Regions from separate parts of the Streptomyces sp. Tu 3180 genome, predicted to be linked through region 1. Evidence: riboswitches for the same ligand, from Rfam matches in the RefSeq annotation. Region 1 holds a riboswitch; each other region holds the start of a gene.
The links. A riboswitch is a leader RNA that binds a small molecule or an ion and turns the genes downstream of it on or off. The one in region 1 is predicted to bind thiamine pyrophosphate.
Positions count from the first base shown of each region.

Region 2: another riboswitch for thiamine pyrophosphate. It lies ahead of thiC (phosphomethylpyrimidine synthase ThiC); the one in region 1 lies ahead of thiO (glycine oxidase ThiO).
Region 3: another riboswitch for thiamine pyrophosphate. It lies ahead of GL259_RS27755 (thiamine ABC transporter substrate-binding protein); the one in region 1 lies ahead of thiO (glycine oxidase ThiO).

Region 1 is NZ_WOXS01000002.1:2,420,834-2,424,101, forward strand. It holds gene GL259_RS11815 (FAD-dependent oxidoreductase) at 1-877, opposite strand, end outside; gene GL259_RS11820 (hypothetical protein) at 920-1,270, opposite strand; TPP riboswitch at 1,321-1,432, shown strand; gene thiO (glycine oxidase ThiO) at 1,430-2,605, shown strand; gene thiS (sulfur carrier protein ThiS) at 2,602-2,802, shown strand; gene GL259_RS11835 (thiazole synthase) at 2,805-3,268, shown strand, end outside.
Region 2 is NZ_WOXS01000002.1:4,159,804-4,163,071, reverse strand. It holds gene GL259_RS19645 (SsgA family sporulation/cell division regulator) at 1-159, shown strand, start outside; gene GL259_RS19640 (YibE/F family protein) at 297-1,703, opposite strand; TPP riboswitch at 1,776-1,966, shown strand; gene thiC (phosphomethylpyrimidine synthase ThiC) at 1,959-3,268, shown strand, end outside.
Region 3 is NZ_WOXS01000002.1:5,951,057-5,954,324, forward strand. It holds gene rlmN (23S rRNA (adenine(2503)-C(2))-methyltransferase RlmN) at 128-1,234, shown strand; TPP riboswitch at 1,287-1,392, shown strand; gene GL259_RS27755 (thiamine ABC transporter substrate-binding protein) at 1,473-2,555, shown strand; gene GL259_RS27760 (iron ABC transporter permease) at 2,603-3,268, shown strand, end outside.

The DNA of each region.
Region 1 (3,268 bases):
GCAGGCGTTCGCCGTACCGCCCCGAGGGGAAGGACGCGCAGTCGCCGACCGCGTGGACGTCCGGCAGGGAGGTCGCCAGGTGGCGGTCGGCGACGACCTCGCCGTGCTCCCCGAGCGTGATCCCGGAGCCGGCCAGCCAGGCCGTGGCGGGCCGGGCCCCGATGCCGACGACCACGGCCCCCGCGGGCAGCCGCGTGCCGTCGTCGAGGACCACGGCACCGGGCTCGACGCGCTCCACGCGCGTGTGCGTGCGCAGGCCGACGCCGGCGTCGGCGTACCAGGCGGTCATCGGGGCGGCCACCTCGGCGGGCAGCGTCTCGGCGAGCGGCCGCGCGGCGGCCTCCACGACGGTGACCGCGCAGCCCGCCTCGCGCGCGGCCGTGGCGAACTCCGCGCCGATCCAGCCGGCGCCGACCACCACGACGTCGTGCTGGCGCGCGAGGACCGGCCGCAGCCGCTCGGCGTCGTCCAGGGTGCGCAGCAGGTGCACCCCGGCGACGCCCTCCGCCCCCGGCAGCCGGAGCGGTTCCGCGCCGGTGGCGATCACCAGGACGTCGTAGGGGACGGGTCCGGCCTCCGTGTCCAGTTCGTGGTCCCCGGCGCGCAGGCCGAGCACCTCGCAGCCGAGCCGCAGCTCGATGCCGAGCGACTCGAAGTCGACGTCGAAGGCGGAGTTCTCGGCCGTGCCGAGCAGCACCGCCTTGGACAAGGGGGGCCGGTCGTAGGGCTGGTGGGGCTCCGCGCCGATCAGGGTCACGGTGCCGGTGAAGCCCTGCTCCCGCAGGGCGACCGCGGTCTGCACGCCGGCCATGCCCGCGCCCGCCACCACCACCCGCCGCGGCTCGGACGGTCCCGGTTCCTGCCTCTGCTCGCTCACCCGATCACCTTAGACACCGGAGGGCACCCGACAAGGCGTCAGTCAGCCCCCGTCCGCCGCGAGCTGCTCCACGACGCTCGTCCCGCTGCCCGGCTGCGACTCCCACCGCCAGGTCTCCTCCAGCCGTATCCGCCCGTCCGGCAGCTCCACGACCGCCGACACGCAGTGCCCCGACGCCGTCGTGCCGTCCCGCCCGAGCTGCACGTACCGGAAGTCCAGCCGGTCTCCCTCCCGGGTGCCCACCAGATGCCCGCGCACGACGTCGCCGCCCGCGTACTCGGCCCAGACCTCGCCGTCCCGCTCGTGGTAGGCGAACCGGGTGCGGGTGCCGACCTGTCCCGGGGCCTGGTCGGCCACCGGGGCGAGGACGAGACCGTCGAGCGAACCTGCCACCATGAGGCTCCCTTACGAGTGCGGTGCTCCGCGGGCTAGGGTGGCCAACGTAAAGCACTCGCGGGAGCCCGGACGCACCGGGCTGAGAGGGAGGCTGGCGGCCTCCGACCGTACGAACCTGATCCGGGTCATGCCGGCGAAGGGAGGGGCTGGACGCCCATGTCGCCCACGCGCACCTCGGACGTCCTCGTCGTCGGGGGCGGAATCATCGGTCTGGTCACGGCCTGGCGGGCCGCGCAGCGCGGTCTCGCCACGGCCCTGGTGGACCCCGAGCCGGGCGGCGGCGCCGCCCGGGTGGCCGCCGGGATGCTGGCCGCCGTCACGGAACTGCACTACGGCGAGCAGACCCTGCTCGGTCTGAACCTCGCCTCCGCGCGCCGCTACCCGGACTTCGCGGCCGAGCTGACCGAGCTCACCGGGCACGCCCTCGGCTACCGCCGGTGCGGCACCCTCGCGGTGGCGCTGGACGCCGACGACCGTGCCCATCTGCGGGAACTGCACGCGCTGCAGCGGCAGTCGGGGCTGGACTCGCAGTGGCTGACCGGGCGGGAGTGCCGGCGCCTGGAGCCGATGCTCGCGCCGGGTGTGCGCGGCGGCCTGAGGGTCGACGGCGACCACCAGATCGACCCGCGGCGGCTGGCGGCGGCGCTGGTGACCGCGTGCGAACGGGCCGGTGTGGTCGTGCACCGCACGCGGGCCGAGCGGCTCACCGTCGCGCGGGACCGGGCGACGGGCGTCGTCACCGCCGACGGCACCGAACGGGGCGCCGGGCAGGTGGTGCTCGCCGCGGGCAGCCTCAGCGGGCGGCTCGCGGGCGTCCCCCGGGACGTGCTGCCGCCCGTGCGTCCCGTGAAGGGGCAGGTGGTGCGGCTGACGATGCCGGGGCACGCGGCGCACACCGCGCCGTTCCTGAGCCGGACCGTGCGGGCCGTGGTGCGCGGCAGCCACGTCTACCTGGTGCCGCGCGAGAGCGGCGAACTGGTCATCGGGGCGACCAGCGAGGAGATGGGCTGGGACACGACCGTCACCGCGGGCGGGGTGTACGAGCTGCTGCGCGACGCCCACGAGCTGGTCCCGGGGCTCACCGAGCTGCCGCTCACCGAGACCCGGGCCGGGCTGCGCCCCGGCTCCCCCGACAACGCGCCGCTGCTCGGCCCGACCGCGCTGGAGGGGCTGGTGCTGGCCACCGGCCACTACCGCAACGGCGTCCTGCTGACGCCGGTGACCGGCGACGTGCTGGCGCACGTCCTGACCACCGGGAAACTCCCGGAGGAGGCCCGCGCCTTCACCCCCCTGCGCTTCACCGCCGCCGCACTCACGGAGCAGTCCGCATGAACATCTCGGTCAACGGGGAACCCCGGGCGGTCGAGCCCGGCACGGCCCTCGACGTCGTCGTGCGCTCGCTCACCGCGGCGCCCTCGGGAGTGGCCGCCGCCCTGAACGAGACCGTCGTCCCGCGCGCGCAGTGGCCCGCCACCGCCCTCTCCGAGGGCGACCGCGTGGAAGTCCTCACCGCCGTCCAAGGAGGCTGACCATGGCCGACGATCCGTTCGTCCTCGGCGGTACGTCGTTCACGTCCCGTCTGATCATGGGAACCGGCGGGGCGCCCAGCCTGGACGTGCTGGAGCGGGCGCTGGTGGCGTCCGGGACGGAGCTGACGACCGTGGCGATGCGGCGGGTGGACCCGTCGGTGCACGGGTCCGTCCTGTCGGTGCTGGAGAAGCTGGGCATCCGGGTGCTGCCGAACACGGCGGGGTGCTTCACCGCCGGGGAGGCCGTGCTCACCGCGCGTCTGGCGCGGGAGGCGCTCGGCACCGAGATGGTCAAGCTGGAGGTCATCGCCGACGAGCGCACGCTGCTGCCGGACCCGGTCGAGCTGCTGGAGGCGGCGGAGACGCTGGTCGACGACGGGTTCACGGTGCTGCCGTACACCAACGACGACCCGGTGCTGGCGCGGAAGCTGGAGGACGTCGGCTGTGCGGCGATCATGCCGCTGGG
Region 2 (3,268 bases), 1.7 Mb from region 1:
GACCAGGCCCTGTTCCGTTCGTCGACCGCGCCGCTCGTGGCCTTCCTCGACCGCACCGACAAGCTGGTGCCGTTGGGCCAGGAGGGGGCGCTCGCCGACTTCGACGCCCACCTCGACGACGCGCTGGACCGGATCCTGGCGGAGCAGGGCGCCGGGTGAAGCGTTACGCCGGTCGGGTGGAACCGGGCGGAACGCTTCACCGCGTTCCGCCACGTCCCGCAGGAACGCTTCCGCGGAGACGGCCCCCGGCGGCACCGGCCGCACCGGCCCGGCCGATGTGACCGGTGCGGTCGGCGTCAGCGCTTACGGCGCCTGCCCCTCCCGCCGCCCGCCGGAGCCGGCCGGCCGCCCTGCGCCGGTGTCCGACCCGCCGGCCGGTCGGCCGAGACCACCAGGGCGGCCAGGGCCGTGGTGACCGGCACCGAGGCGACCAGGCCGATCGAGCCGATCAGGGTCCGCACGATCTCCTCCGCGACCAGCTCGCTGTTCGCGACCGTCCCCACGCTGCTCTGCGCGATGGAGAACAGCAGCAGCAACGGCAGCGCGGCGCCCGCGTAGGCGAGGACGAGCGTGTTGACCACGGACGCGATGTGATCGCGGCCGATGCGGATGCCCGCGCGGTACAGCCCGCGCCGGCCCATCGACGGGTTGGCCTCGTGCAGCTCCCAGACCGCGGAGGTCTGCGTGACCGTCACGTCGTCGAGGACACCGAGCGAACCGATGATGACGCCGGCCAGCAGCAGACCGCTCATGTCGATCTCCGGGTACAGCCCGTGGATCAGACCGGTGTTGTCGTCGGTGTTGCCGGTCAGCGCGGCCCAGCCGATGAAGACCGAGCCGAGGAGGCCGATCAGTACCAGGGAGATCAGCGTGCCGAGCACCGCCACGGACGTACGCGCCGACAGCCCGTGGCACAGATAGAGCGCGACCAGCATGATCGCGCTGGCTCCCACCACCGCCACGACCAGCGGGTTCGAGCCCTGCAGGATCGCGGGCAGGATGAAGAAGTTCAGCACCAGGAAACTGATCGTCAGCGAGATCAGCGCCATCACACCGCGCAGCCGCCCCACGACCACGACGGCGACCGCGAAGATCCCGGCGAGCAGCGCCAGGGGAAGGCGCCGGTTCACATCGGTGACCGAGTACTGCAGGTCCTCGGGCGCTGAGGGCTCGTAGGCGACGATGACCTCCTGACCCTCGCTCAGCTGCCGGGACTGGTCCGGCTGCACGATCTCGGTGAACGTACGGCCCTTGTCCGTGCCGGTGTCGACCCGGATCGTCGCCTTCTTGCAGGTTCCGGTCGCCTGCTGCTGGGCGGAGGAGCCCTCGGCGGTGGAGGTGTCACCGGTCGGAACGCTTCCGGAGGCGTTCACGGACTGGCAGCTCACCTCCACCACCTCGGTGACCGTGGCGTGCTGCGTCTGCCGGTCGAAACCGACGCCGGTGCGCTCGTGCGCCGGGGCACCGCCCGGCCACAGCACGGCGAGGCCGATCAGCACCGCCGCGGCGAACGGGATCAGGATCGCCGCGATGACCTTGCGCAGGTGCTGGGAGACGGGGGCCGCCGGACCGTGCCCGTGTCCGTGCGAGTGGCCGTGTCCGCCTCCGGAGCCACCCCCGTTGCCATGGCCGTCGCCGTTTCCGGCGCCGGATCCGCGGGATGGTTCGGGCGGTGGGTACGGGGGAGGCTGCGTCGAGGTCACCGACCGATCATCGCAAGAACGAGGTGGGCCCTCTGTTCACCGCGCCAGAAAGGACGCTAGCGTGGAGTCACCTTTTGTACACGCGGGAGCTCGGAGCACCGGGCTGAGAGGGCGCTGACCTCCGTCCCAGCGATGTTTCACATGAAACGTCACCGAAGTGCGAGTGATGTTTCACACGGAACGTCGGCAGACGGAAACCGCTGCGTCGACCGCCGAACCTGTTACCGGGTAATGCCGGCGTAGGGAGTAGGTCTCATGACCAACAAGGACGCACGCACGCCTGCCTCCACGCAGAACCCGACGGAGACGTCGGCGGACGCAGAGGCCGGGAAGTCCATCGGCTGGCACAAGGCGTACGTCGAGGGCACACGCCCCGACCTGCGGGTGCCGGTCCGACAGGTGCACCTCACCAACGGGCAGTCGGTCACGCTGTACGACACGTCGGGCCCGTACACCGATCCACTCGTCGACACCGACGTCCGCAGGGGCCTGGCGCCCCTGCGGGAGAACTGGATCATCGCCCGCGGCGACACGGAGGAGTACGCGGGCCGTCCCGTCCGCCCCGAGGACGACGGGATCAAGCACACCTCGCCGCGCGGTGGCCTGCGCAACCTGGACGCCGTCTTCCCCGGCCGGCCGCGTCAGCCGCGCCGGGGCCGCGAGGGACGTGCGGTCACGCAGCTGGCGTACGCGCGCCGTGGCGAGATCACGCCCGAGATGGAGTTCGTGGCGATCCGGGAGAACGTCTCCCCCGAGGTGGTCCGCGAGGAGATCGCGGCGGGCCGGGCGGTGCTGCCGGCCAACGTCAACCACCCGGAGATCGAGCCGATGATCATCGGCAAGCGGTTCCTGGTGAAGGTCAACGCCAACATCGGCAACTCGGCGGTGACCTCCTCCATCGAGGAGGAGGTGGAGAAGATGACCTGGGCGACCCGCTGGGGCGCCGACACGGTCATGGACCTCTCCACCGGCCGCAACATCCACACCACCCGCGAGTGGGTGCTGCGCAACTCCCCCGTTCCCATCGGCACCGTGCCGCTCTACCAGGCCCTGGAGAAGGTCGACGGCAGGGCCGAGGAGCTGACCTGGGAGATCTACAAGGACACGGTCATCGAACAGGCCGAGCAGGGGGTGGACTACATGACGGTCCACGCCGGCGTGCGGCTCGCGTACGTACCGCTCACCGCGAACCGCAAGACCGGCATCGTCTCGCGCGGCGGATCGATCATGGCCGCGTGGTGCCTGGCGCACCACAGGGAGTCGTTCCTGTACGAGAACTTCGAGGAGCTCTGCGAGATCCTCGCCGCGTACGACGTCACCTACTCGCTCGGCGACGGCCTGCGGCCCGGCTCCATCGCGGACGCCAACGACGAGGCCCAGTTCGCGGAGCTGCGCACGCTCGGGGAACTCAACCGGATCGCGAAGCGCTTCCACGTCCAGACCATGATCGAGGGCCCGGGGCATGTCCCGATGCACAAGATCAAGGAGAACATCGACCTCCAGCAGGAGATCTGCGAGGAGGCCCCGTTCTACACGCTCGGCCCGCTGACCACGGACGTCGCGCC
Region 3 (3,268 bases), 3.5 Mb from region 1:
GGTCGCTGTGCGCTGCGGTCCGTTGTGGCTGAGTCCTGGGCCGTCCGAGGCCGCCCAGCGGTGACCGGTGGCGACCGCTGACGACAGCCGCAGGTCACCCGAGTGGATCTGCGACACTGGTAGCACCATGCCCAAGCCCGGAGAACTCATTTTCGTCGCGCCGCGCGGAGCCAAGAAGCCGCCGCGGCACCTTGCCGATCTCACGCCCGCCGAGCGCAAGGAGGCGGTCGCAGCGGTCGGTGAGAAGCCGTTCCGTGCCAAGCAGCTCTCGCAGCACTACTTCGCGCGGTACGCGCACGACCCGGAGCAGTGGACCGACATCCCGGCCGGTTCCCGCGGCAAGCTCCAGGAGGCGCTGCTCCCCGAGCTGATGACGGTCGTGCGGCACCTGTCGACCGACCAGGGCACCACCCGCAAGACGCTGTGGAAGCTGTTCGACGGGACGCTCGTCGAGTCGGTGCTCATGCGCTACCCGGACCGGGTGACGATGTGCATCAGCTCCCAGGCGGGCTGCGGCATGAACTGCCCGTTCTGCGCCACCGGGCAGGCCGGACTGGACCGGAACCTGTCCACCGCGGAGATCGTGCACCAGATCGTGGACGGCATGCGGGCGCTCAGGGACGGGGAGGTCCCCGGCGGTCCCGCACGGCTGTCCAACATCGTGTTCATGGGCATGGGCGAGCCGCTCGCCAACTACAACCGGGTCGTGGGGGCCGTCCGCCGCCTCACCGATCCCGAGCCGGACGGGCTCGGTCTGTCGCAGCGCGGGATCACGGTGTCCACGGTCGGCCTCGTCCCGGCCATCCACCGGTTCTCCGACGAGGGCTTCAAGTGCCGCCTCGCCATCTCGCTGCACGCCCCCGACGACGAGCTGCGCGACACCCTCGTCCCCGTGAACACGCGGTGGAAGGTGCGCGAGGTGCTCGACGCCGGGTTCGAGTACGCGGCCAAGTCCGGCCGGCGGCTGTCCATCGAGTACGCGCTCATCCGGGACATCAACGACCAGGCCTGGCGCGGTGACCGGCTCGGCCGGCTGCTCAAGGGCCGGCCCGTGCACGTCAACCTCATCCCGCTCAACCCCACGCCCGGCTCCAAGTGGACCGCCTCGCGGCCCGAGGACGAGAAGGCGTTCGTGGAGGCGATCGCCGCGCACGGTGTGCCGGTGACGATCCGGGACACCCGTGGTCAGGAGATCGACGGGGCCTGTGGTCAGCTGGCCGCGAGCGAGCGGTAACCTGACCGGCGCAGGAACAACCGCACACCGAACACCAGACACGTACATCTTCATATTCCGACAGGGGAGCGCCACAGCGCTGAGAGTGCGGCACCGGCCGCAGACCCTCCGAACCTGGCCCAGGTCATTCTGGGTAGGGAGATCGGTCATCACTCGAGCTGTTGCGTCCTGCCCGGGACACCTGTGAGGGGTCCCGGGCAGGGCCGCGTCTCTTCCTGGTCACTCCAGGAGGAATCCAGTGGGCATCACCAAGAAGGTCACGGCCCTGGCCGTCGGGCTGGGGCTGGTCACGCTGTCCGCGTGCGGGGCGTCCGGCGGCGACGACCAGGGCGGCGGCGGGTCGAAGACCGTGACCCTCGTCAGCCACAACTCGTGGGCCGCGTCCGAGGACGTCGTCGCCGCCTTCGAGAAGCAGTCCGGCTACCGGGTCAAGGTCCTGGAGGACGGCGACGCCGGGCAGGCCGTCAACAAGGCGATCCTGACCAAGGACAACCCCCAGGGCGACGTCCTCTTCGGCGTCGACAACACCCTGCTGTCCCGCGCCCTCGACAACGGGCTGTTCCAGCCGTACGAGGCGAAGGGCTCCGACCTGATCCTTCCCGAGTACCGCGCCGACGAGGGCAAGCACCGGGTCACGCCCGTCGACACCGGTGACGTCTGCGTCAACTACGACAAGGAGTGGTTCGACGAGCACGGGCTGACCCCGCCGAAGACCTTCGACGACCTGGTCGAGCCCGAGTACAAGGACCTCCTCGTCACCGAGAACGCCTCCACCTCCTCACCCGGCCTCGGCTTCCTGCTCGGCACCGCCGCGCGGTACGGGGACGAGGGCTGGCAGGACTACTGGAAGAAGCTCGAGGCCAACGGCGTGAAGGTGGTCGACGGCTGGGAGCAGGCCTACAACGAGGAGTTCTCCGGCTCGGCCGGCGGCAAGAAGGCCAGGGCCGAACGGCCGCTGGTGGTGTCCTACGCCTCCTCGCCGCCCGCCGAGGTGATCTACGCCGACCCGAAGCCGGAGACCGCGCCCACCGGCGTCGCGGAGGGCACCTGCTTCCGCCAGGTCGAGTACGCCGGGCTGCTGAGCAACGCGAAGAACCCCGAGGGCGGCAAGGCGCTGCTCGACTTCCTGATCAGCAAGCGGTTCCAGGACGACATGCCGCTCAACATGTTCGTCTACCCGGTGCGCGAGGGCGCCGAGGTGCCCGAGGAGTTCGCGAAGTTCGGGCCGCAGGCGAAGGACCCGGAGACCATGGACCCGGCGAAGATCGCCGACAACCGTGACCAGTGGGTCAAGTCGTGGACCTCGCTCGTACTGAGGTGACGCGAGCCGCGGCGACGTGGCGCGGGAACGCGGCGCGGCTCGGCCTCATGGCCGTGCCCGTCGCGTTCTTCGCCGTCTTCTTCGCCTATCCCGTCACCGCGATCGTCGCGCGCGGACTGAAGGCCGACGGGACCTGGCACCCCGGGCGGATCGGGGAGGTGCTGGCGCAGTCCGACGTCCGGCAGGTCCTGTGGTTCACCACCTGGCAGGCGCTGGTCTCCACCGCCCTCACCCTGCTGGTCGCCCTGCCCGGCGCGTACGTCCTCGCCCGCTTCGACTTCCCCGGCAAGCAGGTGCTGCGGGCCGTGGTCACCGTCCCGTTCGTGCTGCCGACGGTGGTCGTCGGGACGGCGTTCATGGCGCTCGTGGGGCGCGGCGGACTCCTCGACGAGCTGTGGGGCCTGCGGCTGGACACCACCGTGTGGGCGATCCTGCTCGCCCACGTCTTCTTCAACTACGCCGTGGTCGTGCGGACCGTGGGCGGACTCTGGGCGCAGCTCGACCCCCGGCAGGAGGAGGCCGCGCGGATGCTGGGCGCCTCGCGGTTCGCTGCCTGGCGGACCGTCACCCTGCCCGCGCTCGCGCCGGCCGTGGCCGCCGCCGCGCTGATGGTCTTCCTGTTCACCTTCACCTCCTTCGGCGTGGTGCAGATCCTCGGCGGGCCCGCCTTCTCCACCCTCGAGGTGGAGATCTACCGCCAGACCGCCGAGATC